Regions from separate parts of the Streptomyces sp. NPDC058872 genome, predicted to be linked through region 1. Evidence: riboswitches for the same ligand, from Rfam matches in the RefSeq annotation. Region 1 holds a riboswitch; each other region holds the start of a gene.
What was found. Region 1 has a riboswitch for cobalamin ahead of ACFW22_RS09830 (ABC transporter substrate-binding protein). Riboswitches for the same ligand answer to the same signal wherever they lie in the genome.

Region 2: another riboswitch for cobalamin. It lies ahead of metE (5-methyltetrahydropteroyltriglutamate--homocysteine S-methyltransferase); the one in region 1 lies ahead of ACFW22_RS09830 (ABC transporter substrate-binding protein).
Region 3: another riboswitch for cobalamin. It lies ahead of ACFW22_RS01955 (energy-coupling factor ABC transporter permease); the one in region 1 lies ahead of ACFW22_RS09830 (ABC transporter substrate-binding protein).

Annotation. Positions count from the first base shown of each region.
Region 1 is NZ_JBHYMK010000011.1:148,962-158,531, reverse strand. It holds gene ACFW22_RS09845 (alkane 1-monooxygenase) at 1-864, opposite strand, end outside; gene ACFW22_RS09840 (TetR family transcriptional regulator) at 980-1,573, shown strand; gene ACFW22_RS09835 (cold-shock protein) at 1,955-2,164, shown strand; cobalamin riboswitch at 2,220-2,400, shown strand; gene ACFW22_RS09830 (ABC transporter substrate-binding protein) at 2,438-3,520, shown strand; gene ACFW22_RS09825 (FecCD family ABC transporter permease) at 3,622-4,620, shown strand; gene ACFW22_RS09820 (ABC transporter ATP-binding protein) at 4,617-5,450, shown strand; gene ACFW22_RS09815 (ArsR/SmtB family transcription factor) at 5,423-5,800, shown strand; partial or broken gene ACFW22_RS09810 (MFS transporter) at 5,904-7,288, shown strand; gene modA (molybdate ABC transporter substrate-binding protein) at 7,393-8,175, opposite strand; gene ACFW22_RS09800 (sigma-70 family RNA polymerase sigma factor) at 8,461-9,570, opposite strand, start outside.
Region 2 is NZ_JBHYMK010000017.1:115,225-124,794, reverse strand. It holds gene ACFW22_RS13825 (pre-peptidase C-terminal domain-containing protein) at 1-122, shown strand, start outside; gene ACFW22_RS13820 (aspartate ammonia-lyase) at 224-1,612, opposite strand; gene ACFW22_RS13815 (TetR/AcrR family transcriptional regulator) at 2,364-2,960, opposite strand; gene ACFW22_RS13810 (DUF3995 domain-containing protein) at 3,055-3,582, shown strand; gene ACFW22_RS13805 (phosphotransferase) at 3,678-4,100, shown strand; gene ACFW22_RS13800 (protein-L-isoaspartate O-methyltransferase) at 4,202-5,416, shown strand; cobalamin riboswitch at 5,541-5,762, shown strand; gene metE (5-methyltetrahydropteroyltriglutamate--homocysteine S-methyltransferase) at 5,927-8,251, shown strand; gene ACFW22_RS13790 (DUF5701 family protein) at 8,430-9,107, shown strand.
Region 3 is NZ_JBHYMK010000002.1:139,317-148,886, forward strand. It holds gene dhaK (dihydroxyacetone kinase subunit DhaK) at 1-114, shown strand, start outside; gene dhaL (dihydroxyacetone kinase subunit DhaL) at 134-760, shown strand; gene ACFW22_RS01950 (PTS-dependent dihydroxyacetone kinase phosphotransferase subunit DhaM) at 862-1,245, shown strand; cobalamin riboswitch at 1,307-1,541, shown strand; gene ACFW22_RS01955 (energy-coupling factor ABC transporter permease) at 1,570-2,268, shown strand; gene ACFW22_RS01960 (energy-coupling factor ABC transporter substrate-binding protein) at 2,265-2,771, shown strand; gene cbiQ (cobalt ECF transporter T component CbiQ) at 2,778-3,527, shown strand; gene ACFW22_RS01970 (ATP-binding cassette domain-containing protein) at 3,524-4,387, shown strand; gene ACFW22_RS01975 (FAD-dependent oxidoreductase) at 4,615-6,630, shown strand; gene ACFW22_RS01980 (PadR family transcriptional regulator) at 6,677-7,249, shown strand; gene ACFW22_RS01985 (FAD-dependent oxidoreductase) at 7,365-8,759, shown strand; gene ACFW22_RS01990 (DUF2252 domain-containing protein) at 8,940-9,570, opposite strand, start outside.

The DNA.
Region 1 (9,570 bases):
GAGGCCGTAGTGCTCGGTGTAGTTGATGACTTCGAGCAGGCAGAAGCCGAAGACGGCCTGGGCGGTGAGGTAGGGCAGGACTCCGGGGCCGAAGGCGAGCGCGAGCGCCGTGAAGAGCACGAGCGACAGGGCCCAGGAGTTGAGGACCGTGTTGTGCGGGCTCCACACGGACCGTCCCCGGCGTCGGAGGCGTCGCGCCTCCAGGCGCCACGCCGAGGTGAGGCCACCGAGGACGGTCCGCGGCAGGAAGCGCCAGAAGCCTTCGCCGAGCCGGGCGCTCGCCGGGTCCTCCGGGGTGGCGACGCGGACGTGATGGCCGTGGTTGTGCTCGACGTAGAAGTGCCCGTACCAGGTCTGGGCGAGCGCGATCCGGGAGAGCCTGCGCTCCAGGGCCTCCGTCTTGTGCCCCAGCTCGTGGGCCGTGTTGATGGCGATGCCGGCGACTCCACCGAGGGTGAGGGTCAGCCCGATCCGGTCGACCGCGGAGAGGTCCCCCCGGGTGATGAGCCAGCAGCCGAGGACCAGACCGGCGTACTGGAGGGGCAGGTACAGGAAGGTGCACCAGCGGTAGTAGCGGTCCTGTTCGAGCCGGGCGATCGCGCTGTCCGGCGGGTTGGCGGCGTCCTTGCCGATGAGGTGGTCGACGACGGGGAAGACCGCGTACAGGACGAGGGGCCCGGTCCACCAGAAGACGCCGAGACCGGTGGCGGTCGCCAGCCCCCAGGAGAGGAAGGGAAAGGCCGGGATGAGCAGACCGAGCAACCAGAGGTGGCGCTTGGGGTCGCGCCAGGCGACGGGTGCTTCGGGAGCGCCGGTGACCCGGGGCGCTTCCGGCGTGTCGGGGGAGTCGCTGGGCAGGGGCACGACCGGCTCCTCACGGAGGGTGGACACTTTGCATGTCTTCTGTCCATTTTATAGACGCCTTCCCTGCTAACCGTCAATGCTTTGGACAGTGCCCCCTGGATAAAGTGGGGACACGATGACACGTTTCCGCGAGAGTGTTCGGTCCCTCCTGCGCGAGCAGGTGCTCGATGCCGCCTACCGCCTCGTCGCTGCCGAAGGGTGGGGCGGGCTGCGCATGGCCGCCGTCGCGCGGGCCGCCGGCATCAGTCGACAGACGCTCTACAACGAGTTCGGCTCGAAGGACGCCATAGGCAATGCGCTGGTCCAGCGCGAGCTGGAGGGCTTCCTGCTCGGCATTCAGCGTGAACTCGACGCTCACCCGGGTGATTTGGAGGCGGCGGCTGCCGCGGGCGTCGGCTACACGCTTCAGCAGGCCGTGGACAATCCGCTCATCAAGAGCGTCCTCCTTGCGGCCCGGGGGGGCGAGGACGACCTCCTCGCCTACCTCACGACCCGCCCGGAACCGGTCTTCGGTACGGCGATGGCGATGCTCGACGCGTATGCGATCGAGGCCTGGCCCGATGTGGACGAGGAATCCCGGGGGCTCGCCGTCGAGACGATCGTGCGGCTCACCGTGAGCCACATCGTCCAGCCGGCCGCCGCACCCGAGGAGTCGGCGCGCCGCATCGCCAGGATCACCGCGAGGATCGCGTACCCCGGTGGCGCGTGAGCGGCCCGGGCGGGTGAAGGGGCGGCCCGGTGCGGTCCGGGCGTCGGCCCGGCCCTTCTCCGGTCGGCCCGCTCCGCTCCCCGCATCCACCGGGGCCACGGGGCGTCGTGCGGCTCGCGGGTGGCCGCCGCTCCCTCCCGGCGTCACCGGAAACGGGTGAGGTCCGCTGTCGGACACGGGGGATCTCCGACAGCGGACCTCTGTTGAACATTCTACGAGATGTTCGAGCGTGCTTCGTCCGCGGGGCGTCGGTGGCGAAAGGGCGGGGCGGCGGGGTACACCTCACATGAGGCGCGGACGCGGCCGACGGCCGGCCGATCGGTGCCGGACGGGTCCGGCAGCCGGGGCCCGTTCCGTCGCGCCGCCGGTGACGAGGAGGTCGTGGTGGAAGGCAGGAGCAAGGGGTTCGTGCGGTCCTTCAACCGTCTCGGCGGGTACGGCTTCGTCGTCCCCGTGGGCTCCGAGGAGCAGGTCTACTTCAGTGCCGAGGACATCGAGGGCGAGGACCGGGTCCTCGCCGAGGGACAACAGGTCACCTTCGTCCTGGTCCTCGGCGAGGGCCGCTTCGAGGCGAAGGAACTGCGCGTCTGACGGGGGTCGGTGTGCGTCCGACGCCCGGTGGTACTGTGCCGAAGCCAGTCGCACCTTTGTACGCACCTGAGCGGGTACGTGCACGGGTCAGGGAATCCGGTGCGAGACCGGAACTGACGCGCAGCGGTGAGGGCGACGGGCGGCGCATCGGCCACTGGGCAGCACGACGGGCCCGGGAAGGCGCTCCGTCCGGCTGACCCCGAGTCCGAAGACCTGCTGGCGGCCCCGGCGGCACGTGGTCGTCCGGGGAGCACCGTACGACAGGCTCCGCGTATGAGCCGTGGACGCAGAGGAAGTTCCGTGCTGCTCGCACCCCCGGTCCGCTCCGCCCTGCCCGCCCTCGCCGGCATGCTCCTCCTCGCCGCGACGGCCACCGCCTGCGGTGGTGGGCCCACTGCCGCTCCGTCCGGGACGGGAGCCCCGGAGCGCGCCCGTCCGGTGGCGCTCGACGACAACTGCGGCCGACCGGTCCGCGTCGACCGGACCCCCCGGCGTGCCGTCGCCCTCGACCAGGGCGCAGCGGAGATCATGCTCTCCCTCGGCCTCGCCGACCGCATGGTGGGCACCGCGACCTGGACGGACCCGGTGCTGAAGGGCCTGGAACGGGAGAACGCCAAGGTTCCGCGACTCGCCGACCGCTATCCCTCCTTCGAGAAGGTCCTCGACGTCGAACCCGACTTCGCCGCCGCCTCCTTCGCGTACACCCTCGGTGAGGGCGGCGTCGCGACCCGCGAGCGGTTCGAGCAGTTCGGCATCCCCACCTACCTCTCGCCCACCGATTGCGTCGGCAAGGACAACAGCGGCGACGGCGACGGGGTCCGCACCCGCCCGCTCACCATGGAGACGGTCTACGGCGAGATCCGGGACCTGGCAGAGGTCTTCGCGGTCCCGGAGCGGGGCGAGGAACTCGTTGCCCGGCTCAAGGCCAGGGTGACCGGCGCCACGGCGGCGGCCGACTTCACCGATGCCACCGTGCTCTACTGGTACTCCGACGCGGAGGCGCCCTACACGGCGGGCTGCTGCGGGGCACCCGGCATCGTCACGAACGCGCTCGGGGCGAAGAACGTCTTCGACGACACCCGCGAGGAGTGGCCCCAGGTCAATTGGGAGACCGTCGCGGACCGCGACCCCGACGTCCTCGTGATCGGCGATCTGACACGCCGGGCCCAGTCGGCCGAGAGTGCCGCCAAGAAGATCGAGTTCCTGGAGTCCGACCCCGTCACCCGGAACATGACGGCGGTGAAGAACAAGCGGTACGTCCTGCTCAGCGGCCAGGCGCTCAATCCCACCCTCCGTACGGTCGAGGGCATCGAGAAGGTGGCGGCTGCGCTCCGCTCGTACGGGCTCGCCGGGTGACCGCGCACCCCCGGAGCGAGGTCGCCGCCGCTCCCGGTCGGGCCCTCGGAGCCCCCGGCGGCGGGAGCGGAGACGCCCCGCCGTCGGTCCGGACCGGGGCGCTGCTGTGGACGGCGCTCGGGTCCGCCCTGCTGGCCCTGTCGGTGGCCGTGGCCATCACCATCGGGCCGGCGGACATCGGAGTCGGCGAGGTCGGGTCCGTGGTGACCGCGCACCTCACCGGCGGGACCTCGACGCTCTCACCGATCCGCGACGGGATCGTCTGGGACCTGCGGTTGCCCCGTACCCTCCTCGCCGCCGTCTGCGGAGCCGGACTCGCCGTCTGCGGAACGGTGATGCAGGCGCTCCTGCGGAACCCGCTCGCCGACCCCTTCGTCCTCGGTGTCTCCTCCGGAGCCTCGACCGGTGCGGTCGCGGTCGTCGTCCTCGGCGTCGGCGGGGGCCTCCTCTCCGTCACCGGTGGCGCCTTCCTCGGAGCCGTGGTCTCCTTCGCGCTCGTCCTCCTCCTCAGCCACACCCTCGGCGGCTCGACGGACCGGGTGGTCCTCGCCGGTGTCGCCGCGATGCAACTCTTCTCCGCCCTCACCTCCTTCGTCGTCATGACCGCGGCCGACGCCGAGACCACCCGGGGAGTGCTCTTCTGGCTGCTCGGCTCGCTCGCCGGCTCCGGCTGGACCGAGGTGGGGACGTGCCTCGCCGCCCTCGCCGCGGCCCTGCTCGTCTGCGGAGGGTACGCAAGGACCCTGGACGCCTTCGCCTTCGGAGAGGAGGCCGCCGCCTCCCTCGGCGTCGCCGTCGTGCGGACCCGGCTCGTCCTGCTGTGCGTCACCGCCCTCCTGACGGCCGCCCTGGTCTCCGCCGCAGGCGCGATCGGCTTCGTCGGCCTCGTCCTGCCGCACGCAGCCCGTGCGCTCGCGGGGCCCGGACACGCCCGCCTCCTGCCGATCACGGCCCTGGCCGGAGCGGTCTTCCTGGTCTGGGCCGACACGCTCGCCCGCACGGTCCTCGACCCACAGGAGGTGCCGGTGGGCGTGCTCACCTCGCTGATCGGCGTGCCGGCCTTCGTCCTCGTCCTGTACCGCACCAGGAGCGCCCGATGACCGAAACCGCGGACGTGAGGACGAGCGCCGGCACCGGACTCGCCGCCGATCGGGTCGTGCGCACGGCCGCTGACGTCCTCGTCCTCGACGGGGTCAGCGTTCGGCTCGTCCCGGGGACCGTCACCGGGCTGCTCGGACCCAACGGATCGGGCAAGTCCACACTGCTGCGCCTCCTCTCCGGGGTCCTCGCCCCCCACTCCGGGACCGTCACGCTCGACGGGGAGCCACTGGGCGGGCTCGGTCGCCGCACGGTCGCCCGGCGCCTCGCCGCGGTCGAGCAGCAGGCCGACACCCAGACCGATCTGACCGTCGTCGACGTCGTCCGCCTCGGTCGCGTGCCGCACCGCCGGGCCTGGACCCCGGCCTCGGCCGACGACGAGGCGGCGGTCCGCACCGCCCTCGAACGCACCGGGCTCGCGGACCGTGCGCGGCAGCCCTGGCGCACCCTCTCCGGCGGCGAACGCCAGCGCGCCCAGATCGCCCGCGCCCTCGCCCAGGAGCCGCGCGAACTCCTCCTCGACGAACCCACCAACCACCTCGACGTCCAACACCAACTGGACCTCCTCGCCCTCGTCGCCGGCCTCGGCCTCACCGCCGTCGTCGCCCTGCACGACCTCAATCTCGCGGCGATGTACTGCGATCGACTCGTGGTCCTCGCCCGCGGGCGGGTGGTGGCGAGCGGGGCACCGGAGGAGGTGCTCACCGAGGAACTCATCGCCGAGGTCTACCGCGTCCGCAGCACCGTGACCCGACCGGGCCCCGACGGGCGCCCGCACATCCGCTTCCTGGGTACGGTGGGCCCATGTCCAGGCCCGAACCCGAATCCGTAGCACCCGATTCCGCCCCCGCTGCCCGCCCCCACCAGCGGACTCCGGGAGCGCGCGAACTCGCGTCAGCGGCCGAGGTGTTCGGCCTCCTCTCCGATCCCACCCGGCTTCACCTGGTATGGCTGCTCACCCGGGGCGAATCCGACGTCGGCGCCCTCACCGAGGCGTGCGGGGCCGCGCGGCCGGCGGTCAGCCAACACCTCGCCAAACTCCGCCTCGGCGGGCTGGTCCAGTCCCGCAAGGACGGCCGTCGGGTCGTGTACGCGATGCCCGACGGACATCTGAAGCGCCTGGTCGTCGAGGCGATCAACCGTGCCGACCACCAGGTGACGGGAGAGCCCTGGCACGACTGACGTTCCTTCCCGCACCCGAAGGCGTCAACATGTGCGCAATCGTGCACGTGTCGGCTACGGTGGAACCACCAGCCGTTCGCCGTGGCCGACCGGGGGCACCCCCATGCTGTCCGTCCTGCGCAACCGCACCTACCGACGCCTCTTCGGCGCCCAGGTCGTCGCCCTCGCGGGCACCGGCCTGGCCACCGTCGCACTGGGCCTCCTCGCCTACGACCTGGCCGGGACGGACGCCGCCGCCGTGCTCGGCACCGCGCTCGCCATCAAGATGGCCGCCTCCGTGGGGATCGCCCCGCTCGCCGGCGCCCTCGCCGCACGCGTGCCCCGCCGTGCCCTGCTCGTCTCGATGGACCTGGCGCGGGCGACGGTCGTGCTGGCGCTCCCCTTCGTCACCCGGGTCTGGCAGGCGTACGTCCTGATCCTGCTGCTCCAGGCCGCCTCCGCCCTCTTCACCCCGACCTTCCAGGCGACGATCCCCCAGGTGCTGCCCGAAGAGCGCGACTACACCGAGGCGCTCTCCCTCTCCCGACTCGCCTATGACCTGGAGAACCTGGCGAGCCCGGTGCTCGCCGCCGCCCTGCTCGCCCTGGCCCCGTACGACTGGCTCTTCACCGGCACCGCCGTCGGGTTCCTCGCCTCCGCCCTCCTCGTGCGGACCGCCCGCCTGCCCGCACCCGGGCACGCACCGGGCGGACGGTCCGACACGGAACGGGACGTCGACGCGGGAACGGAGCCCGGGGCCGAACCGCGGGCCGGGGCTGGGGGGCACGACCGGTACGCCCGGGTGGCCTTCGGCATGCGACTGCTCCTCGCCACCCCGCGCCTGAGGGCCCTGCTCGCGCTCGACCTGGCCGTCGCGGCAGCCGGGGCCGTGGTCCTGGTCGACACCGTGCTCCTCGTCCGCGACGTCCTGGGGCGCGGCCCCGGGGACGTACCGCTCGCGCTCGGCGCGTACGGTGCGGGATCCATGGCCGTGGCCCTGCTGCTGCCCCGCGTCCTGAACCGGCGGGACGATCGGGGGCTCATGCTGGGGGCCGCCCTCGTCCTGCCCGGTGCCCTCGTCCTCCTCGCCCTCGGCCTCTCCGTCGCGCCCGGCCCCTGGTCCTGGCCCGCCCTCCTCGCCCTCTGGGGGTCCTCGGCGCGGCCGGTTCGGCGGTGCTCACCCCCGGTGGCCGGGTGTTGCGCCGCTCCGCCCGGAGCGATGACCTGCCGGCCGCCTTCGCCGCCCGGTTCTCCCTCTCGCACGCCTGCTGGTTGCTCGCCTACCCCTTGGCCGGAGTGCTTGCCGCGCGGGTCGCTCCCGCGGTCTCGGCGGTCGTGCTCGCGGCGTTCGCCCTCCTCGGGGCGGTGGCCGCAGTGCGCCTCTGGCCCCGGGACGACCCGGCCGCGCTGGAGCACGACCACCCCGAACTTCCCTCCGGGCACCCGCACGTGGCGGGAGCGGGCGCTTCCCACGTGCATGCGTTCCACATCGATGACCTGCACCGGCGATGGCCCCCACCACCAGGACGGGCGAAGGCGGCCGTCCGCACCGCGGTGCGGACGTCGAGCCCCGGACGCTGAACGCCGCTCCGCCGTCCGTGCGGTGTCTGCGGCTACGGGGTCTGGAAGCCGGCGTCCCGAAGGAGCTCCTGCGCCGCGGGCGAGGACAGCCAGGTCACGAAGGCCGTTGCGGCTTCGGCGTTCTTCGACTCCTTGAGGGTGGCGGCCGGGTAGGAGGCGACGGCGTTCTGGGCGTCGGGGATCTCGACCGCGTCGACCTTGTCCCCGGCGCTCGCGACGTCGGTCTCGTAGACGAGCCCGGCATCGGCCTCGCCGAGCTCGACCTTGCTGAGCACCGCGCGGACGTTCGGCTCCTGGGAGACCGGCCGCACCGTGACCTTGTGGGCGTCGAGGATCTTCCGGCTGTACTTTCCGGCCGGAACCTCGGGGGCGGCGAGCACGACCTTCAGCCCGGGATCCGCGAGGTCGTCGAGCCCGTCGACCCCGAAGGGGTTTCCCTCGGCGGTGGCGATGACCAACCGGTTCTTCGCGATGACGGTCGGAGTGCCGGTGTCCGCCCGGACCTTGTCCATGCTCTTGGTGTCCGCGGTGACCAGGGCGTCGGCGGGGGAGCCCTGGGCGACCTGGGCGACGAGCTCCTGGGAGCCGGCGAAGGAGAAGGCGACCGTCGTCCCGGGGTGGTCCTCCTCGTACGCGGCCCCGGCCGTCTTGAACACGTCCGTCAGCGAGGCGGCCGCGAGCACCGTCAGCCGGACGGAGGGCGCCCCGGAGCCCTTCGGTGCGTCCCCCCGTTCGCCGCTCCCGCAGGCGGCGAGCGGAGCGAGCAGGGATACGACGAGAGCGGCCGTGGCGACACGACGTGGGGTCAGTGGCATGTGCGACACGTTAGGCAGTGAAGGCTCGCATCTGCAACAAGTCTGTGGGAGTCTCCATGGCTGATGAGAGGTGGATAGGAGGAAGGGATGAAGAAGGGCGCCTCTTGGGGGCCCGAGGCCTTCCGCGCCCTGTCCGCCCCCGGGGACGTCCCCCGGGGACGTCCCCCGTCCTCCGCACCACCCCGGGGTCGATGCCCTCCCGCCCGCTCCCACGACCGTCGTGCCCGTTGCTTCGCCGTTTCCGTCATGCGTCCGAGGGTCCCCGGCGCACGTGCCCGCCGGTGCTCAGCGGGACCCGAAGGCCTGCGTCCAGTACGGGCCGCCGGCCGTGTGCAGACCCACGCCGATCTCCTTGAAACCGCAGTTCAGGATGTTCGCCCGGTGACCGGAGCTGTTCATCCAGGCGTCCATCACCTGGGCCGCGGTGGTCTGCCCCTTCGCGATGTTCTCGCCGTACGACGACCACGCGTACCCGGCAGCGGTGATCCGCTCGCCGGGCCCGTCGCCGTCCGGGTTGGTGTGGTCGAAGAAGTTCCGCGCGGCCATGTCGTCGGAATGCCCCTGGGCCGCCTTCGTCAGCAGGGCGTTCTCGCTCAGCGGCCCGCAACCCGCCTTGGAGCGCTCCGCATTGACCAGGCTGATCACCTGCTGCTCCGTGGAGCCGGAACCGGAGCCGCCGCCGGAACCGGATTCCGTGCGCGTGGCAGTGGGGGCCGCGGTCGACGGCGGGGCAGTCCGCGTCGCCCGCGGAGACCGGGACGGTGCCGGAGAGGAGGTGCGCGGAGCCGTCGACGCGGTGGGGGAGGGGCGGGCGGTCTTGCTCGGGGTCGGCGATGCGGAACGCGAGGGAGTGGCGGAGGGGGAAGGCGTGGTCGTGACCGTGGTGGGTGCCTGCACCGTGGGCAGGTCGACGCCGTTGGTCGCCGCGAGCGTTCCCTCCCGGGCCCCCTTGTCCTCGTCGGGACCGGTGGTCAACACGAAGGCCCCTCCGGCGACCGCCACCACGGCGATGCCCGCCGCGAGGACGGCGCGCCTGCGGTCGCGCCGTCGCTGCCGCCGGCGGCGACGGGCCGCGCGGGCGCTCCGGGCGCCGCGCCCGAGGGTCGGAGCGGTGGCCGTCGTGGCGGCGGCGAGGGGTGCGGTGTCCGCGGCGGCCCCGGTCGCAGAGCCCTCGAAGCCCGCCCCCTCGAAGCCCGCCCGCTCGCGTATCCCCGTGAGGAGCATCGCCGCGGGCGGCACCAGCAGCAGTCCGGCGAGCAGCCCCTCTGCCGGGACGAGCCCGCTCCACAGCCCCGCGCAGTGCGCACAGCTCCGGGCGTGCCGAGCGATGCGCTTGCGCCACAGGGCCGAGGGACGGCCGTCCCAGGTGCCCGTCTCGTACTGCAGGGTCGGACA
Region 2 (9,570 bases), on a different contig from region 1:
GCGCGGACGAGTCCCTGTCCTTCACTCGCACCGGCTCCGGTACGGGCACCTACTACCTCGACATGGAAGCCTACAGCGGCTCCGGTTCCGCGACGTACGCCTGCACCGTGACGAAGAGCTGAGACGACCGCGTCCCGCGCGGCCCGACCGGATGCGGTCGGGCCGCGCAGGACCGTCTGCGGAACCGGCCGCCCACCGGCAGGATGGCCCCGCACCACGTGCCTCACCTGGGCCGGGCGAGGCGCAGGGGGTCGAGCAGAAGGTCGACCCCCTCCTTCGGGAGCGCCCCTTCGCGCACCGCCAGCTCCCGGACGGGAACGCCCGTCGCCCGGCACTCACGGGCCAGGGCAGTGGCCTGCTGGTACCCGATCACCGGGTTGAGCGCGGTCGCGAGACCGGCGCTCTGCTCCACCAGGACGCGCAGGCGTTCCTCGTCGGCCTCGATGCCGACGACGCAGCGTGCGGCCAGCAGGCGGCAGGCCGCGTCGAGGCGATTGACCGAGTTGAGCAGGTGATGGGCCATCAAGGGCTCGAAGGCGTTCAGCTGGAGCTGACCGGCCTGGGCTGCCGCAGAAACGGCGGCATCCGCTCCGACGACGTCGAAGCAGACCTGGTTGACGGCTTCGGGCATCACCGGATTGACCTTTCCCGGCATGATGCTCGATCCCGCCTGCAGCTCGGGCAGCCGTATCTCGCCGAGCCCCGCCCCGGGGCCGGAGGCGAGCAGTCTGAGGTCGCTGCACATCTTGGACAGGCGCAGGGCGAACTGCCTCAGGGCCCCCGAGAGCCGGAGGAAACCGCCCACACCCTGGGTGCTTTCGACCAGGTCACGGGCGGCTCGAACCGGGAATGCCGAGATGGCGCGGAGGTGGTGGACGGCGAGACGGGCGAAGCCGTCGTCCGCGTTGAGACCGGTGCCGATCGCCGTTCCCCCCAGATTCACCTCCAGCAGGGAGTCGGCGGCCAGGCGGATGAAGTCGGCGTCGTCCCGCACGGTGAGGGCGAATGCGTCGAACTCCTGGCCCAGCGTCATGGGCACCGCGTCCTGCAGCTGAGTGCGGCCGAGCTTGACCGTCTTCGTGAACGCCCCTCCTCGCTCGACGAAGGCGTTGCGCAATACGGCCATCCCGTCCAGCAGGTGCCCCGCGGCAGAGTGGAGGGCGAGCTTGACGGCGGTGGGGTACACGTCGTTGGTGCTTTGGGAGCGGTTCACGTCGTCGTGGGGATGCAGGTGCTCGTAGCTGCCGCGCGCGTGCCCCAGAAGCTCCAGGGCGCGATTGGCGATGACCTCGTTGGCGTTCATGTTCGCCGACGTGCCCGCTCCGCCCTGGAGGACGTCGACCACGAACTGGTCCAGCAGCCGACCCCCGCGGATCTCCCGGCAAGCGGCCACAATGGCGCGCGCCCTCTCCTCGGGAAGGGTGCCGAGGTCGAGGTGAGCGAGTGCGGCCGCCTCCTTCACCGCAGCAAGCGCCACGACGAGCTCGGGATGCACCGCGAGAGGCAGGCCCGTGAGGGGAAAGTTCTCCAGCGCGCGAAGCGTGTGGATGCCCCAGTAGACGTCCTCCTTCACCTCTCGCACACCGATCACGTCCTTCTCCTCGCGGCGCATCTTCGCTCCTTCGCCCTCGGCACCCCGGCCCTCTGCCGTACGCCCCACAGTTTCATTCATTACAGAACTGCTGCGCAAGCGGCAATTCGAATCTCTCGTTACTTTTTCGGATGGGCGCCCCGGGCACGGGCGGACAGCGGTGCCCCGGACTTCCGGCACGGACGGCGGAGCCGACACGGGGGGTGCAGGGGCAACACGGGCAAGCACGTCAGCGAAACCGCCGCCGGAATCCGAGTAGCAGGAGGGGAGTCGACACGCGATCGAACAGGTGCGGGTGACGGGGAGGACGCCGTGCCGGCGCAGCACGGATGATCCGGAGGGTGCCGCGGGGCGGTGTCCCTGCGCCTCGACTGCACCACACACCTTCCCGCCCCCACCACGCGGACAGCTCCAGGACCCGGCGCATCGTGGCGATGGAGTCCGGGGCGTCCGAGGACTTCCACGCCGTGGTGGTCTGCCGGGAGCCGTTGCCCTCGCGCAGCATTCGCCGCCTCATCTCGCGGCCGACCGCCGGAACGACCTTCTGCCGGACCAGACGCTCGGCGGGTTCGGTCAGGCTCCGGGTGGAGGAGGCGACGACCTTCCAGTCGATGGGGGGACGAACGCTCCCGGACGACGCCGTACGGCCACTTCCACGATCACGGCCCCGGAGGCAGCCTGCCGTGCAACCGACGCACGATCAATCATCTGCCCAACGGTCCGACAAGGGCGGAGCAAGCGATCACCGGGTTGCCCACGAGACCGATGGCCTTCATTCTGGTGTGGTGTCGGCACCGATCGGCGCGAGGACCATGTCGACCAGGTGATCGAGGGCCGCAGCCGCGCCGGGGTCCTGGAACTGCGCTTCGGGAGCGGACTCGGGCGCCGTCCTGCGGAGCTCGAGCCAGCCCAGGTAGGCGGCGTATGCGGCGAGGGCCCGATGGCGCGCGTCCCGCGGCCCGAAGCCGAGGCCGACACACACCTCTTCGAGGAACACGAGCCGGGCCCGGGTGACGCGCGCGACGACCTCGGCAACGGCGGGATGCCCCGTCTGCGCGGCGAGGGCCGGCTCCAGCCCGGCGATCTTCTCGTCCCCCAGCGCCTCGGCGAACAGGGTCCGGGCCCGCGCCACGGGGTCGACTGTCCCCCGAACGGTCGCGATGACCTCCGTCGTACCGTGCCGTTCCCAGGTTTCGAGGGCGGCCACGAGAAGGGCTTCCCGATTCGCGAAGTGCCAGTAGAAACTGCCGCGGGTGACACCGAGTTCCCTGGCGAGCACGTCCACCGCCACCGCGGCGACACCGTCACGGGCAAGTGCCCGGAGCGCCGCCATCGTCCAGTCGTCCTTGCTGACCTTGCCCTTCGCCATGCCCCGTACAGTACTGTACGGATATCCGTACAGTACTGTACGGAACTGTCCCGAGCACCGGTGGCAGACCTGTGGAGTGGGGAAGGGCGGCAGCATGAAGGCCATGGAATGGCTGCTCGGTTCGGCGGGCGGGAGTACGGGAAGCGGCACAGGGGCCGGCGTGGGCGAGGACGCCCGCGCCGCAGCCGGCTTCGCGGCGGCCGGCCTGGCGGCGGCGAGCGCTTTGCACGTGGTGTGGACCGTCTCGACCTGGCCGCTGGCCACCCGTGCCGAGTTCGCGGCCGTCGTGGTCGGCGTCGAGGAGAGCCGGCTGCCCTCGGCCCAGGGGACGCTGGTGGTCGCCGGACTGCTCGGCGCGGGCGCGTGGCTCGTGGTCACGGCCGCCCGGCCGACGCACCGCCTCGCTCCCTCACGACTGGTACGGACGGGCCTGTGGACGCTCTCCGGCGTGCTCACCGCCCGCGGAGCGGGCGGCCTGCTGGTCTCCGGCTTCGACCTGAGGGACGTCCCCGCCGAGTTCCGGCACTGGGACCTCGCGCTCTACTCGCCGCTGTGCCTCACACTGGGCGGACTGACGGGCTATCTGGCGGTCCGCACCCGACCCGGACGACGCTCCAGGTGAGTGAGTCCGGTGTCCGCGCTGGTCGCGACCGCGGCGAAGGACACCCGTCGACCGGCGCCTGACGACCAACCCGGACGCTCTTCCGACAGCGCTGGATGCCGTTTCCCCAGCCCGGTGAGGGTACGACCGCTGTGCCGCCGGTCGAGGAGGGCACGGCCTTCGCGTGGGTCACCGCAGCAACATCGGTGGACGTTGCCGAACCCTCGTCGTCGTGCCAGAGCTCGGGGCGATGGGCACAGCCCTTCCACCAGCGCGGTGCTGCACTGACGTCGCCTGGTTGCAGGCAGTTCCGCATGTGGGGGCCGCTGGCGATCGCGCAGCGGTGGGCGGTCGACACGGCCCGCGAGAAGCTGGCGCGGGTGCCGGAAGTCGAACGGCTCTTGGGCGGGGTCCCCCGCACGATGGTGTCGCAACTGGTCCACGGCGACCTGTCCGGCCCCAACATGTTGCTGCGGGGCGAAGGGGTGGCCGCGCTCGTCGACTTCCACCCGCCGGTCCGTCGGGGAGCCCTCTGGTAGGTGGGCCGCCTCGCACCTCCGGACGGCCACAGCCCTGACCGCCGTGCCTGCTCCTGCTCCTGCTCCTGCTCCTGCTCCTGCTCCCACGAAGGACTGCCCGCATGCCCCGTGATCTCCAGGCCACCGATCCGAGCAGCCTGCGCACCGCCATGGTCGACCGTCTCGCCTCCACAGGTGTCCTGACCGACTCGCTGCTGCGCGATGCCCTGCTCCACGTGCACCGCGAAGTCCTGTTGCCGCACGCCTATGTGCGGGTCAGCGGCCCGGGTGCCGATCCGATCGATTGGCGCCTCCTCGACGGCTCCCACCCCGAGGACCGTCAGGAGTGGCTCGAACTGATTCACAGCGACGAGTCGATCCTGCTCCAGCGCGACGGCGAACCCCTCGACGCGCTCGGCCGCGGGCCGGTGACCGGCGGCCACATGACGTCCATGTCGACCTACGCCCCCGCCACCGTCGAAACCCTCCAGACCCTCCAGCTCGCTCCTGGCCGGCGCTACCTGGAGCTCGGGCCCGGTCCCGGCGTCTCCCTCGCGCTCGCCGCCACCGTCACCGGCCCGGGACTCGCCACCGGAGTGGAACGGGACGCGCACATGGCGGCCTTCGCCCAGCGAAACCTCGACCGGCTCGGCGTCGGTGCGACGGTGTTCGAAGGCGACGCGCTCGACGGGCAGGAAGGCCGGGCGCCGTACGACCTGATCCACTCCGGCATCGGCGTCCCGTGCGTCCCGCCCGCGTGGGTGGAGCAACTCGCGGCCGGTGGGCGTCTGCTGACCACGCTGGTGACCCGGACGCCGAGCTGGCCCGGGCAGCTCCTCGTCACCCGCTCCGGTCGGGGCCGAATCGAAACGGTCCTTCAGGGGCGGGCGCGGGGTTACCGGCCGATGCTGGGCTACCGGTCGTTGGGTTCCCTGGACCACCGCGCGCGGATCAAGGCCAACCCCGGCACGGCGCGACCCACCCGGTTCGTCCCGCCGCCGGACGAGGCCCACGGCTACTGGCTCGCCGTCGCGCACTGCGCGCCGGGCCTGGTGCGGGACTTCCAGGCCGACACGATGACGATCGTCGCCCCCGAGGACGGCTCCTGGGCCGTGGCCGGTCCTGATGACGGCATCGTCCGCGTCCACGGGCCGCGCGACGTCTGGGCCGAACTCGAAGACGTACATGCCCGTTGGGAGCGGGCGGGACTTCCTGAGACGTACCGGGTCGCCCTCTCCGAGGACACCGGGATCCAGCACGTCGTCTCAGGCCCCGGGCCGAAGGCACTGAGCTGGACACTTCCGCCCCTGGCCCTCGTGCCGCCGCAGACGTCATGACCGCGCCACCGGGGCGCCACCGCGCGGCCGTACGCGTACCGCAGGACGTCATCGACTGCGGAGCCGCCTCGTTTTTTACGTCTGCATGTTGGATAAACCTCGCCGCTGAGCGATCGGACGTCCTAGGCTGGTCCTCGCAGCTGGTTCGCCCCGTCCGCCAGGCGGGAGCGTCGCAAGAGGGAACCCGGTGGGAATCCGGGACTGCCCCGCAGCGGTGAGCGGGAACGACCGCCGTCATACGCACTGGGTCCGGACAACGGTCCTGGGAAGCGACGGCCAGTAGGTGTCCTCCGCCAGGAGGACGTGCCCGCGAGTCCGAAGACCTGCCCGTTGCCCACGCACGGTCGTATGCCGTGCGCGGACATCCCGGTGACCTCGTGGGCGGGTCGGCGTACACAGCGAGCGGCACATCCGGCGTTTCCGGTCCGGTGCTCCGCACCTCCTGTGGCTCCTTCGCGTCCGCCTCCCGTCTCCGGGATGTTGTGGACACATCTCGCGAAGGAGAGTTCCGTGACAGCCCAGTCCGTAGCCACGGCAGCACGAGCCACCGTGTACGGCTACCCCCGCCAGGGTCAGAACCGCGAGCTGAAGAAGGCCGTCGAGGGCTATTGGAAGGGCGGTGTCACCGCCGATGCCCTCCGGGAGACGGCGGCCGGCCTCCGCCGTTCCCGCTGGCAGGAGTTGGTCGACGCCGGCATCCACGAGGTGCCGACGGGAGACTTCTCCTCCTACGACCACGTTCTGGACACCAGCATCATGGTCGGTGCCGTGCCCGCACGCCACCGCGCCGCCGTCGAGGCGGATGCGCTCGACGGGTACTTCGCGATGGCCCGCGGCACCCAGGACGTGGCCCCGCTGGAGATGACCAAGTGGTTCGACACCAACTACCACTACTTGGTGCCCGAACTCGGCCCGGACACCGTCTTCGCCGCCGACTCGACCAAGCAGGTCGCCGAGCTGAGGGAAGCCCTCGCCCTCGGCCACACTCCCCGGCCGGTCCTGGTCGGCCCCCTCACCTATCTGCTGCTCGCCAAGCCGGCCCCGGGCGTCGTGACCGACTTCGAGCCCCTGACCCTTCTCGACCGGCTGCTGCCGGTCTACGCCGAAGTCCTCGCCGATCTGCGCGCGGCCGGCGCCGAATGGGTCCAGCTGGACGAACCCGCCCTGGTACAGGACCGCACACCGGCCGAGCTGAATGCCGCCGCCCGCGCCTACCGTGAACTGGGCGGTGCCACCGACCGGCCCAAGCTGCTCGTCGCCTCGTACTTCGACCGGCTGGGCGATGCCCTCAAGCTGCTCGCCGCCGCCCCGGTGGAGGGCCTCGCCCTGGACTTCACCGAATCCGCCGCCGTGAACCTGGAGGACCTTGCCGCGATCGGCGGGCTGCCCGGCAAACGCCTGGTCGCAGGCGTCGTGAACGGCCGCAACGTCTGGATCAACGACCACCAGAAGTCCCTGGCCACCCTGGGCACCCTCCTCGGGTTGGCCGACCGGGTCGACGTCGCCGCGTCCTGCTCCCTGGTGCACGTCCCCCTGGACGCAACCGCGGAGCGCGACATCGCACCCCAGATCCGACGCTGGCTGGCCTTCGCCCGTCAGAAGAGCACCGAAGTCGCCACCCTCGCCCGCGGCCTCGCCCAAGGCACCGGTGCGATCGCCGCCGAACTGGCCGCCAACCGCGCCGACCTCGCCTCACGAGCCGGCTCCGTCCTCACCCGCGACCCCGCGGTCCGTGCCCGTACCAAGGCCATCACCGACGCGGACGGTCGGCGCTCCCAGCCGTACGCCGAGCGCTCCGCGGCCCAACGCGCCCATCTGGAGCTGCCGTTGCTGCCGACCACGACCATCGGCTCGTTCCCGCAGACCGGCGGGCTCCGTGCGAGCCGTGCCGACCTCCGGGCCGGCCGGATCGACACCGCCGGATACGAAGGCCGCATCGAGGACGAGATCCGCGAGGTCATCTCCTTCCAGGAGAAGACCGGCGTCGACGTCCTGGTGCACGGCGAGCCCGAACGCAACGACATGGTGCAGTACTTCGCCGAGCAGCTGACCGGCTACATCGCCACCCAGCACGGCTGGGTCCAGTCCTACGGCACCCGGTACGTCCGCCCTCCCGTCCTCGCCGGTGACGTCTCCCGTCCCGAACCGATGACGGTGCGCTGGACCACATACGCCCAGTCTCAGACCTCCAGGCCGGTCAAGGGCATGCTGACCGGTCCGGTCACGATGCTCGCGTGGTCCTTCGTGCGGGACGACCAGCCGCTGGGCGACACCGCCCGGCAAGTGGCGCTGGCCCTGCGCGACGAGGTGAACGACCTGGAGGCGGCCGGGACCTCGGTCGTCCAGGTCGACGAGCCGGCGCTCCGCGAGACCCTGCCGCTCCGGGCCGCCGACCACCCCGCCTACCTGGCCTGGGCGACCGAGTCCTTCCGACTGACCACCAGCGGCGTACGACCGGACACCCAGATCCACACGCACATGTGCTACGCGGAGTTCGGCGACATCGTCCGGGCCATCGACGAGCTCGACGCCGACGTCATCAGCCTGGAGGCGGCCCGTTCCCACATGCAGGTGGCCGACGAACTGGCCGAGCACGGCTACCCGCGCGAGGCCGGTCCGGGGGTCTGGGACATCCACTCCCCGCGCGTCCCGGGCGTCGACGAGATCGCCGTGCTCCTGCGCAAGGGCCTGGCCGCCATCCCGGCCGAGCGCCTGTGGGTCAACCCGGACTGCGGGCTCAAGACCCGCGGCTGGCCGGAGACCCGCACCTCCCTGGAAAACCTCGTCGCCGCAGCCCGCACGGTCAGGGCGGAGTTGACGGTCCACAACGATTGACGCCCGAGGTCCGGGCCGAACGCACCGTCGTCCGGCCCGGACGCCCTCGGAGTACGAAGCCTTCGGGGCGCACGCCGCTTCAGACGACCGTGCGCGTCCGACACCGATCACGGGAACGATCCGGCGACGCCCCGCGTTGCCCCGGGGCTTGCCGCGAACAGCGACCCGAAGGACTCACGTGCCCGAAGCAACGTCCGACACCAGCCCCGGGACCACCGCCCTCGCACCGCTCCCGCCGCTCACCGCCCAGGCCGAACGCCTGATCGAGCTGGGCGTGCACGAACTCGCCGGGATCTCCGCCGCCGCGTTGCGTGCCTTCGCCGAGGGCGCCCACGGGGACACGGGCGACGCCCTGCTCGCCGTCGACCCGAATCGTGTCCCCGCCTCTGCCCTGGCGCCCCTGCCCGACCGTGACGGCAAGCCCGGCTTCGTCGTCGTCGACATGCTCGACGTCGACGAGTTCGCGCCCACCGACAGCGCCAAGGTGCCCGACGGGCCGCTCTACCTCGTCACCGGCATCGACCGCGGCGACCACATGGCCAACTGGAGTCCCGAAGAGGCGCTGCCCGCGCTCACCGAGGCGGGCCGCACCCCCCTGCTCCTGACCGAAGGAATCCACTGGGTGCTCCAGCAGCCCGCGGCGCTGGAGCGCAACCACTGCTTCATGACCATCGGGGCCCGACTGCGCAAACCGAACGGCACCTTCGACGCCCGCACCCCCGCCATCTGGATCAGCAACGGCACGGGGCGGGACGGCCGCGAACGCCGCAACGCCCCCAAGATCGGCTGGTGCTGGTGGGGCAACCGGCACACCTGGCTGGGCTTCGGCTCGGCAACCGGCCGGACGACGACCTAGCAGCGGGTAGGCGCGTTCTCCACGGGCGCGTCCGGCCCCACCGGACGCGCCCGCTCCCATGCTTCGGACGGAGGCACGGTGGTCGCCTGCCGAGCAGGGCGTGCTGACCGTCGCTTCGTCGCTGCCGTCCCGTGCCGCCCCTGGTGTCCTCGACGTCGTACGGACTGCGGTCCATGGCATCGGCGCCCGGTGGCGCGGGCCGCTTCGACGGGAGCCACGCCCTCCCCGACGTTCGTGCGGGTGCGGTCCTCGGGGTGAGCGGGTCCGTGACGTGCTGCCGCCCGGACCGACCGGGCCGCGGGGCACGGACCGGTGCAGGCACGGGCCCGTGGCCCGGAGAGGACGGGCCGGGCACGGGCGGGGCTTCTCGGATCGAGTCGCGCCTTCCCGAATATCGGGTCAAGCTCGTCTATGTGTCCCCTTTCATAGGCAATCACCCCGTACCGCGATCGTCAGGAAGGGC
Region 3 (9,570 bases), on a different contig from region 1:
GTGACGTCGCTCGACATGGCCGGTTGCTCGGTCACCCTGTGCGAGGTAGACGAGGAGTTGCTGCGCCTGTGGGACGCTCCGGTGCAGACGCCGGCTCTGCGCTGGGGTCGGTGAGACGGGAGTGGGGAGCAGCATGACGGAGACCATTGACGCCGGGTTCCTGGTGCGTTGGTTGGCGGCGGTGTCCGAGGACGTCGACCGCGAGGCGGACCGGCTCACCGAACTGGACTCGGCGATCGGGGACGCCGACCACGGCGTCAACCTCAAGCGGGGGTTCACCGCCGTGACGGAGGCGCTGGCGAAGGAGCCGCCGGTGACTCCGGGTGCCGTGCTGGTAGCGGCCGGACGGCAGCTCATCTCCACGGTCGGCGGCGCGTCGGGGCCGCTGTACGGGACGCTGCTGCGGCGCGCCGGGAAGGCCCTGGGAGGGGACGGGGAGGTCAGCCGCGCGCGGTTGGCGGAGGCGCTCGATGCCGGCGTGTCCGCGGTGGCGCAGTTGGGCGGTGCGCAGGTCGGTGACAAGACGATGCTGGACGCGCTCGTACCGGCCGTGGAGGGGCTGCGGAGCTCGTTCGAGGCGGCCCGGGCCGCGGCGGAGGGGGGTGCCCTCGCGACCGTGCCCCTCCGGGCGCGCAAGGGGCGGGCCAGTTATCTCGGGGAGCGGTCGATCGGGCACCAGGATCCGGGGGCGACCTCCTCGGCGCTGCTGTTCGCCGCCCTTGCCGACGCCGCGGAAGCGGAGACGGGGGCGGGGGCATGAGTGGGGGCATGGGTGGGGCGGTCGGGGGCACCGAGGTCCCGGCCGCTTCCGCCCCCTCTCCCCCTCCCTCGCCCCCGGCGCCAGCGCCAGCGCCGGTCGGCATCGTGTTGGTGTCGCACAGCGCCGCGGTCGCTGCGGCGGTGGCCGAGTTGGCCCGGGGGCTCGCGGGTGGGGGCGAGGCTCCGGTGCTGGCGGCCGGCGGGGCTCCGGGCGGTGGTCTGGGGACGAGCGCCGAGCTGATCTGCAGGGCGGCGAAGGAGGCGGACCGGGGGGCCGGGGTGGCGCTCCTGGTCGATCTGGGCAGTGCGGTCCTGACCGTCAAGGCCTTGCTCGCCGAGGGTGACGAACTGCCGGAACGGTCCAGACTGGTGGACGCTCCGTTCGTCGAGGGGGCGGTCGCCGCACTGGTCACGGCGAGCGCCGGCGGGGACCTCGACGCGGTGGCGGCGGCGGCCTCGGAGGCGTACTCCTACCGCAAGGGTTGAGCGTGCGGGGTGCTCCGGAGCCGTGTGCGCGGAGTGAGCGGGGGACCGCTCCGGGTGGTGGTCGTGTTGTGATCCAGCAGGTCAACACACTACTGTCACAGGGCCTTGGTGTACGGGAAACCGGTGCAGTACCGGTGCGGCCCTCGCCACTGTGATCGGGAGGTCCGACTCCACCCTCCGGGGAAGTTCCCGGGGGAAGCCACTGGACCGCCGCGGGAGACCGTTGCGGTGTGGGAAGGCGGAGTCGGGCCGCATGACCGTCAGCCAGGAGACCGGCCAGGGCGCGTTGTCCATCCACGAGGTGCTGGAGAGGGTCTTCCCACCATGCATATAGCCGAGGGGTACCTACCCCCCGTGCACGCTGCCGCCTGGGGCGTCGCAGCTGCTCCGTTCGTCGTCCACGGGGTTCGCGCGCTGACCCGCGAAGTCCGGTCGAATCCCGATTCCACCCTGTTGCTCGGTGCGTCGGGCGCCTTCACCTTCGTCCTGTCGGCGCTCAAGCTTCCTTCGGTGACCGGGAGTTGTTCCCATCCGACCGGCACGGGGTTGGGTGCGATCCTGTTCCGGCCGCCGATCATGGCGGTGCTGGGAACGATCACCCTGCTCTTCCAAGCCCTGCTGCTCGCGCACGGGGGCCTGACCACGCTCGGGGCGAACGCCTTCTCCATGGCGATCGTCGGCCCTTGGGCGGGGTACGGGACGTACCGGTTGGTGCGGCGGTTCGGTGCTCCGCTGATGGTGGCCGTGTTCTTCGGCGCCTTCGTCGCCGACCTCTCCACGTACTGCGTCACCAGCGTGCAGTTGGCCCTGGCGTTCCCGGACCCGGGCAGCGGCGTGCTGGGGGCGCTCGCCAAGTTCGGCGGGATCTTCGCCGTGACCCAGATCCCCCTCGCCGTGAGCGAGGGCCTGTTGACGGTGCTCGTGATGCGGCTGCTCACGCAGTCCAGCAAGGGCGACCTGATCCGGCTCGGCGTCCTCGGACGGACGCGTGTGCAGCGGCAGCAGGAGGAGGCGGTCTCATGATGCATCGCAACACGAAGATCAACGGTCTGCTGCTGCTCGTCGTCGCCGCGCTCGCGGTGCTGCCCCTGGCGCTGGGCCTCGGCGACCACAAGGAGGAGCCGTTCTCCGGGTCCGACGGCGAGGCCGAGAGCGCGATCACCGAGCTCCAGCCGGACTACGAGCCGTGGTTCAGCCCGCTGTACGAGCCCCCGTCCGGTGAGATCGAGTCGGCGCTCTTCGCGCTCCAGGCGGCGATCGGCGCCGGAGTCCTGGCGTACTACTTCGGTCTGCGGCGGGGCCGCCGTCAAGGTGAGGCCCGGGCCCGGGCCGGCGTCTCCGCCCCGGTCGAGGACCCCGCCCTGCACAGTGCCCGGGCGGACGGCGTGGCGGCGGACGGCGGGACCGCCGACCGCGACGGCCGGGCACCCTCCCCGTCCGGCACCGGCAGGACGGCCCTCCGCGGCACGCCGGAGGCGGGATCGTCCGGCGCCGGGGCGTCGTCCCCCGACGGACCGGGCGCGTAACCGCCGATGCTGCCGATCGACGCGGCGGCGCACAGCAGTCGCTGGCGCCGCCGCCACCCGGCCGAGAAGGCGCTGCTCGGCTTCGGCCTGACGCTGTGTGCGGTGTGCCTGCCGCCGTGGCCGGGCGCACTGCTCGTGGCGGCAGCCACGCTCACGGTCCTGCTCGGCCCGGCCGGGGTGCCGGGTCGCCAGTTGTGGCGGGCGTTCCGCGTTCCGTTGGGCTTCTGCGTCACCGGGGCCGTTCCGCTGCTCTTCGAGGTGGGTGGGGCCCGGGGGTTCGTGGCCCTCGCACCCGACGGTCCGGTGCACGCGGGAGAGCTGCTGTTGCGTACCGCCGCGGCTTCGCTCGGAGTGCTGCTGTTCGCCTTCACGACGCCGATGTCCGACGTGCTGCCCCGGCTGGTGAGGGCGGGGGTGCCGGCACCGGTGGTGGACGTGGCGCTCGTGATGTACCGGATCGTCTTCCTGCTGCTCGACTCGCTGTCCAAGATCCGGCAGGCCCAGGCGGCACGGCTCGGGCACACCACCCGGACCGCGACCTGGCGTTCCCTCGCGGGGCTCGGCGCGACCGCGTTCGTGCGGGCCTTCGACCGGGCACAGCGGCTGCAGTCGGGGCTCGCCGGCCGCGGTTACGACGGCACGCTCCGGGTCCTGGTGCCGGGCCGGGCCGTCGCTCCGCGGTTCCTCGCGGCGACGGGAGCGCTCCTCGCGGGGCTCGTCGCCCTCACCCTCGTACTGGAAAGGTTCCTCCCGTGACGTCTTCGATCCCCGTCGTGGAACTGGTGGAGGCGGGATTCGCCTACGAGGACGGGCCCGCGGTCCTGTCCGGGGTGGACTTCGCGGTGGCCGAGGGACGTGCGGTCGCGCTCCTCGGCCGGAACGGCAGCGGCAAGACGACGCTGCTGAGGCTGCTGAGCGGGGGGCTGCGCTGCGGTGGCGGTGCGCTGCTCCTGGACGGGGCCCCGGTGACGTACGACCGGAAGGGGCTGACCCGGCTGCGGAGCACGGTGCAGTTGGTCGTGCAGGATCCGGACGACCAGTTGTTCGCGGCCTCGGTCGCCCAGGACGTGTCGTTCGGTCCGATGAACCTGGGACTGCCCGAGGAGGAGGTGCGACTGCGGGTGCGGGAGGCGCTGGAGGCGCTGGACATCGTGGCCCTGGAGGACCGGCCGACACACCTGTTGTCGTACGGGCAGCGGAAGCGTGCCGCGATCGCGGGTGCCGTGGCGATGCGGCCCCGGGTCCTGATCATGGACGAGCCCACGGCCGGGCTCGACCCGCACGGCCAGGAGAGGCTCCTGGAGACCCTCCACCGGCTGCGGGAGGCGGGAACGACCGTGGTGATGGCGACGCACGACGTGGACCTCGCGCTGCGGTGGGCGGACGAGGCGGCGGTGCTCTCCCCGACCGGCCTGCGCACCGGTCCGGTCGCCGAGCTCCTCTCGGACGACGTCCTGCTGGACGCGGCCCGGTTGCGCCGGCCGTGGGCGGCGGCCGTGACGCGCCTGCTGCGGTCCCACGGCCTGCTGGGCGTGGGCGCGGACGCGCCCAGGACTCCGGAGGACCTGGAGGCGTGGGTCGGGCCGGAGGTGTCGGTGCCGCAGCGCCCGTCCTGAGTCGCCCGGCGGCGCCGTGCGGAGCCCGTGCCCCCGCCCCGCACGGACCGTCCGGGTGGCGCGGCACGCCTTCGGGGGGGGGCGGGTCGCGGGTGCCGGGCGGTGCGGGCTCCCCATGGGCTACTGAGTAGTAGAAATCACTCCCCCATTCTTCTGCAACTAGTTGCAGAAGGCGCATCGGGTCACCTAGAACTGAGGTCGACGACCCCTGCGCGAGGAGACGCCCCATGACCCCGTACCCGCACCTGCTGAGCCCGCTCGACCTCGGGTTCACCACCCTGCCCAACCGGGTGATCATGGGCTCGATGCACGTCGGCCTGGAGGAGACCGAGCACGGTTTCGAGCGCATGGCGGCCTTCTACGCCGAGCGCGCCCGCGGCGGCGTGGGCCTCATCGTCACGGGCGGCATCGCCCCCAACGAGGCCGGCCGCCCCTGGGACGGCGGGGCCAAGCTGACCACGGCGGAGGAGGTCGCCGAGCACCGCCTGATCACCGGTGCGGTGCACGCCGAGGGCGGGCGCATCGCCATGCAGATCCTGCACTTCGGCCGCTACGCCTACCACCCCGGCCTCGTCGGCCCCAGCCCGATCCAGGCGCCCATCAGCCCCTTCGTGCCGAACGAGCTGACCGACGCGGAGGTGGAGCAGACCGTCGAGGACTACGCCCGCTGCGCCGAGCTCGCCAAGGAGGCCGGGTACGACGGCGTCGAGGTGATGGGCTCCGAGGGCTACCTCATCAACGAATTCATCGCCTCCGCGACCAACCGGCGCACCGACCGCTGGGGCGGCTCGTACGAGAACCGCGTCCGGTTCCCGCTGGAGATCGTCCGCCGGATCCGCGAGCGGGTGGGCGAGGACTTCATCCTCGTCTACCGCCTCTCCATGCTGGACCTCGTCCCCGGCGGCTCCACCCTGGAGGAGGTCGTCCAGCTCGCCAAGGAGATCGAGGCCGCGGGCGCGACCATCATCAACACCGGCATCGGCTGGCACGAGGCCCGCATCCCCACCATCGCCACCTCCGTGCCGCGCGGCGCCTACACCTGGGTGACGAAGAAGCTGATGGGCGCCGTTTCCGTGCCGCTCGTCACCTCCAACCGCATCAACACCCCCGAGGTGGCCGAGGAGATCCTCGCCGACGGCCGCGCCGACCTGGTCTCCCTGGCCCGCCCGTTCCTCGCGGACCCCGACTTCGTCGCGAAGGCCACCGCCGACCGCGCCGACACGATCAACACCTGCATCGGCTGCAACCAGGCCTGCCTCGACCACACCTTCAACCTGAAGATCACCTCCTGCCTGGTCAACCCGCGCGCCTGTCACGAAACCGAGCTCGTCCTCTCCCCCACCCGCCTCGCCAAGCGCGTCGCGGTCGTCGGCGCCGGCCCCGCCGGGCTCTCCTGCGCGGTGTCGGCCGCCGAGCGCGGGCACGCCGTCACCCTCTTCGACGCCGCCGCCGAGATCGGCGGTCAGTTGAACGTCGCGAAGCGGGTTCCGGGCAAGGAGGAGTTCGACGAGACGCTGCGCTACTTCCGCGTCCAGCTCGCCGAGCACGGCATCGAGGTCCGCCTGAACACGCACGTCTCCGCCGCCGACCTGGAGGGCTACGACGAGGTCGTCGTGGCCACGGGCGTCACCCCCCGCACGCCCGGCATCCCGGGCGAGGACCACCCGAGCGTCCTCAGCTACCTCGACGTGCTGCGGGACGGCGCACCGGTCGGCGAGCGGGTCGCGGTCATCGGTGCGGGCGGCATCGGCTTCGACGTCGCCGAGTTCCTCACGGACGGCGGCGAGGGCGCGAGCCAGGACCCCGAGACGTACTTCCGCCAGTGGGGCGTCGACACCTCGTACGAGAACCGGGGCGGGCTGCGCGCGCCCGAGCGCAACGCGCCGCCGCGCCAGGTGCACCTGCTCCAGCGCAAGACGTCCAAGGTCGGCGCGGGCCTCGGCAAGACGACCGGCTGGATCCACCGCACCGAACTCAAGCACCGGGGCGTCACCATGGTGGCGGGCGTCTCGTACGACCGGATCGACGACGCGGGCCTGCACCTCACGATCGACGGGGAGGCACAGCTCCTGCCGGTCGACACGATCGTGCTGTGCGCCGGCCAGGAGCCCCGCCGCGACCTGTACGAGGAGCTGCTGGCGGCAGGCCGTTCGGCACACCTCATCGGTGGTGCGGACGTCGCCGCCGAACTGGACGCGAAGCGGGCCATCGACCAGGGCACCCGGCTCGCCGCCAGCCTGTGACCGCCGCTCCGTGATCACCGTGGCCGGCCGAACCTAGGATGCGAGCATGTCCCTCCCGCACGCGATCCTCACCGCGCTGCTCGAAAAGCCGTCCTCCGGCCTCGAACTGACGCGCCGCTTCGACAAGTCGATCGGCTACTTCTGGTCGGCCACCCACCAGCAGATCTACCGCGAGCTCGGCAAGCTGGAGCAGGCGGGGCACATCCGCGCCCTGCCCGCTCCGGTGCCCGCGCGGGGGCAGAAGAAGGAGTACGAGGTACTGCCCGCGGGCAGGGCGGAACTGGCCGGCTGGGTGGGGAAGGCCGAGGACCCGAAACCGCTGCGGTCCGCCCTGCTGCTGCGGATGCGGGCCGCGGCGATGGTCGGTTCGGCGGGCCTCCGGACCGAGCTGGAACGGCACCTCGCCCTGCACCGGGAACAGCTGGACGAGTACCTCGCGATCGAGGACCGGGACTTCCCCGCGGAACGCCGGCGCACCGAGCCGGACCGGCTGCGCCACCTGGTGCTCCGGGGCGGGGTGGACCTGGAGCGGTTCTGGGTGGAATGGCTGACGAACGCGCTGGCCGAGCTCGGGCCGGAGGACGGTTCCGAGCCCGGAGCGGGGCCCGGGTCCCCCTGACGGGAAACGGCCTTGTGCGCACGTGGCTCCTCCGGCCCCGGAGCCGGGTGACGACGCCCTCGAACCGGTTCGTGGATACTGGTCGGTTGTAGTTCCACGACACGAAAGGGCCGGCATGGCCAACGACTTGGGGCACTGCGGAACACGTCATGCAGTGGTCATCGGGGGAAGTCTCGCCGGACTGCTTGCCGCTCGGGTGCTCGCCGAGCACGCCGAGAGGGTGACGGTCGTCGAGCGCGACCGTCTCCCCGAGGGGCCGGACGCCCGACCGGGGGTCCCCCAGGGCAGACACCTCCACGTCCTCATCCCGGGCGGACAACGGGCACTCGACGAACTGCTCCCCGGCTTCATGCGGGAGCTCGGCGAGCTCGGCGCCCCCCGGGTGGGCGTTCCCGAGGACATGGTCCAGTGGCAGAACGGCCGGTGGTTCCGCCGGTCCCCCGCCACGGCGCACTTCTCCACCGGTCCGCGCGCCCAACTGGAGTGGCTGGTCCGCGAGCGGGTCCTCGCCGATCCGCGCATCGAGCTGATCGGGGGCACCGAGACCACCGGCCTCGTCGGCGACTCCTCGCGCGTCCGGGGCGTTCGGGTCCGCGCGCGCGGCACGGAAGCCCGCGCGGAGTCGCGCGTCCTGGAGGCCGACCTCGTCGTGGACGCCTCCGGGCGGTCCACGAAGGCGGCGGACTGGCTGGCCGGGATCGGTGCGGAGGCCCCGTACGAGGAAACCCTCGACACGGGCCTCGCGTACGGCACCCGGCTCTACCGCGCCTCGCCGGAGGGACCGGACACCGACGCGCTCGGCTACTACATCGTCCCCCATCCGACGCAGCAGTACGGCGCCGTCGTGCTGCCCCTGGGGGACGGGACGCACCTGGTCACCCTCTCCGGACTGCGCGGCAACGAGCCGCCCACGGAGGAGGGCTCCTTCGAGGAGTACGCGAAGCGGCTGCCCCATCCGGTGATCAGCGATTGGCTCTCGCGGGCCGAGCCGATCTCTCCGGTCCACGGCTTCCGGGGGACGTCCAACGTCAGGCGCCGGTACGACCGTCCGGGGCGTCGTCCGGCCGGCTTCCTCGCCACCGGCGATGCGCTCTGCACCTTCAACCCGATCTACGGACAGGGCATGGCCGTCGCCGCGCTCAGCGCGGTCGCGCTGCGCCGCGCGCTCGCCGACCCTAAGCACACGCCCACCACGAGGACCGTGCAGAAGGCCCTGCTCGACGCGTCGAAGCAGGCGTGGGACATCTCGGCGGGCGCAGACCGGAAGATGCCCGGGGCCATCGGCGACACGGGACGCCCCGGCCCGGCGGACAAGGCGGTCAGCTGGTATCTGAGGCGGGTGCAGGCACGGGCCGCCGGCGACCCGGTCGTGGGAGCGCCGTTCCGCGCCGCTCTGACCCTGACCGCACCGCTGACCTCGCTGTTCGCACCGGCCGTGGCGAAGGCGGTGCTGTTCGGCCCGGTCCACGCGACGCCCGCGGAACCCCCGCTGCGCCGCTTCGAGGCATAGGGGGCGGGCGGGTCCGCCGGTCGTGCCGGCGCTCGGCGCGGTGCGAACGGGGCGGGCGGGTCCACGGACGGCGGCGCCCCGGGGCCACGGACGAGGGCGCGCTCCCGCGCGGGCCGCGCTCCCGCGGTCGCCGGAGCGCGGCCCCACCCGAGCCGTCCGCTCCGGCCCCGGTCGCCCGCCTCAGACGCCCGGAGCCGCCGTCACCATGCCTGCGGCTATGGCGGCTCCCAGCGCCGCGTAGTCATCGGCGTTCTGGCCCGCGTAGGCGAGGGCGAAGTCGGCGACCGCACGGTCGAAGACGTCCGAGGTGCCGAGGTACGCGGCGATGGCGATCCGGTCGCCGGAGCGGGCGTGGGCACGGGCCAGGGTCCGGCCGCACAACCGTGCGTATTCCCGGAGGACGACCGGGGACATCGTCTCGACCTCGGCGGATCCCTTCATGTCGCGCAGTTGGCGCCAGTAGAAGTGGCGCTGCTCGGGCCCGGTCATCCAGCCGAGGAAGATGTCGCTGGCGGCTTGCATGAGCCGCTGCCCGCAGACCACCCGACGCCCCTGGTGGGGGTAGGCGGTGGGCGGCAGGTACTGCTCCAGGACGGAGCGGCCGGCCTCCTTGACCTGGAGGAAGAGCGGGTCTGCCTGGTCCCGTCCTTCGAGCAGGAGGACGAAGCAGCGGGTGCCGACGCTGCCCACTCCGACGACCTTGCGGGCCGCGTCGACGAAGCGGTAGCGGTCGAGGAGCACCCGGCGTTCTTCGGCCAGGGAGCTGCGGTAGTCGCTGAAGACCTTGCCGAGGGTGACCCGGTCGAGGTCC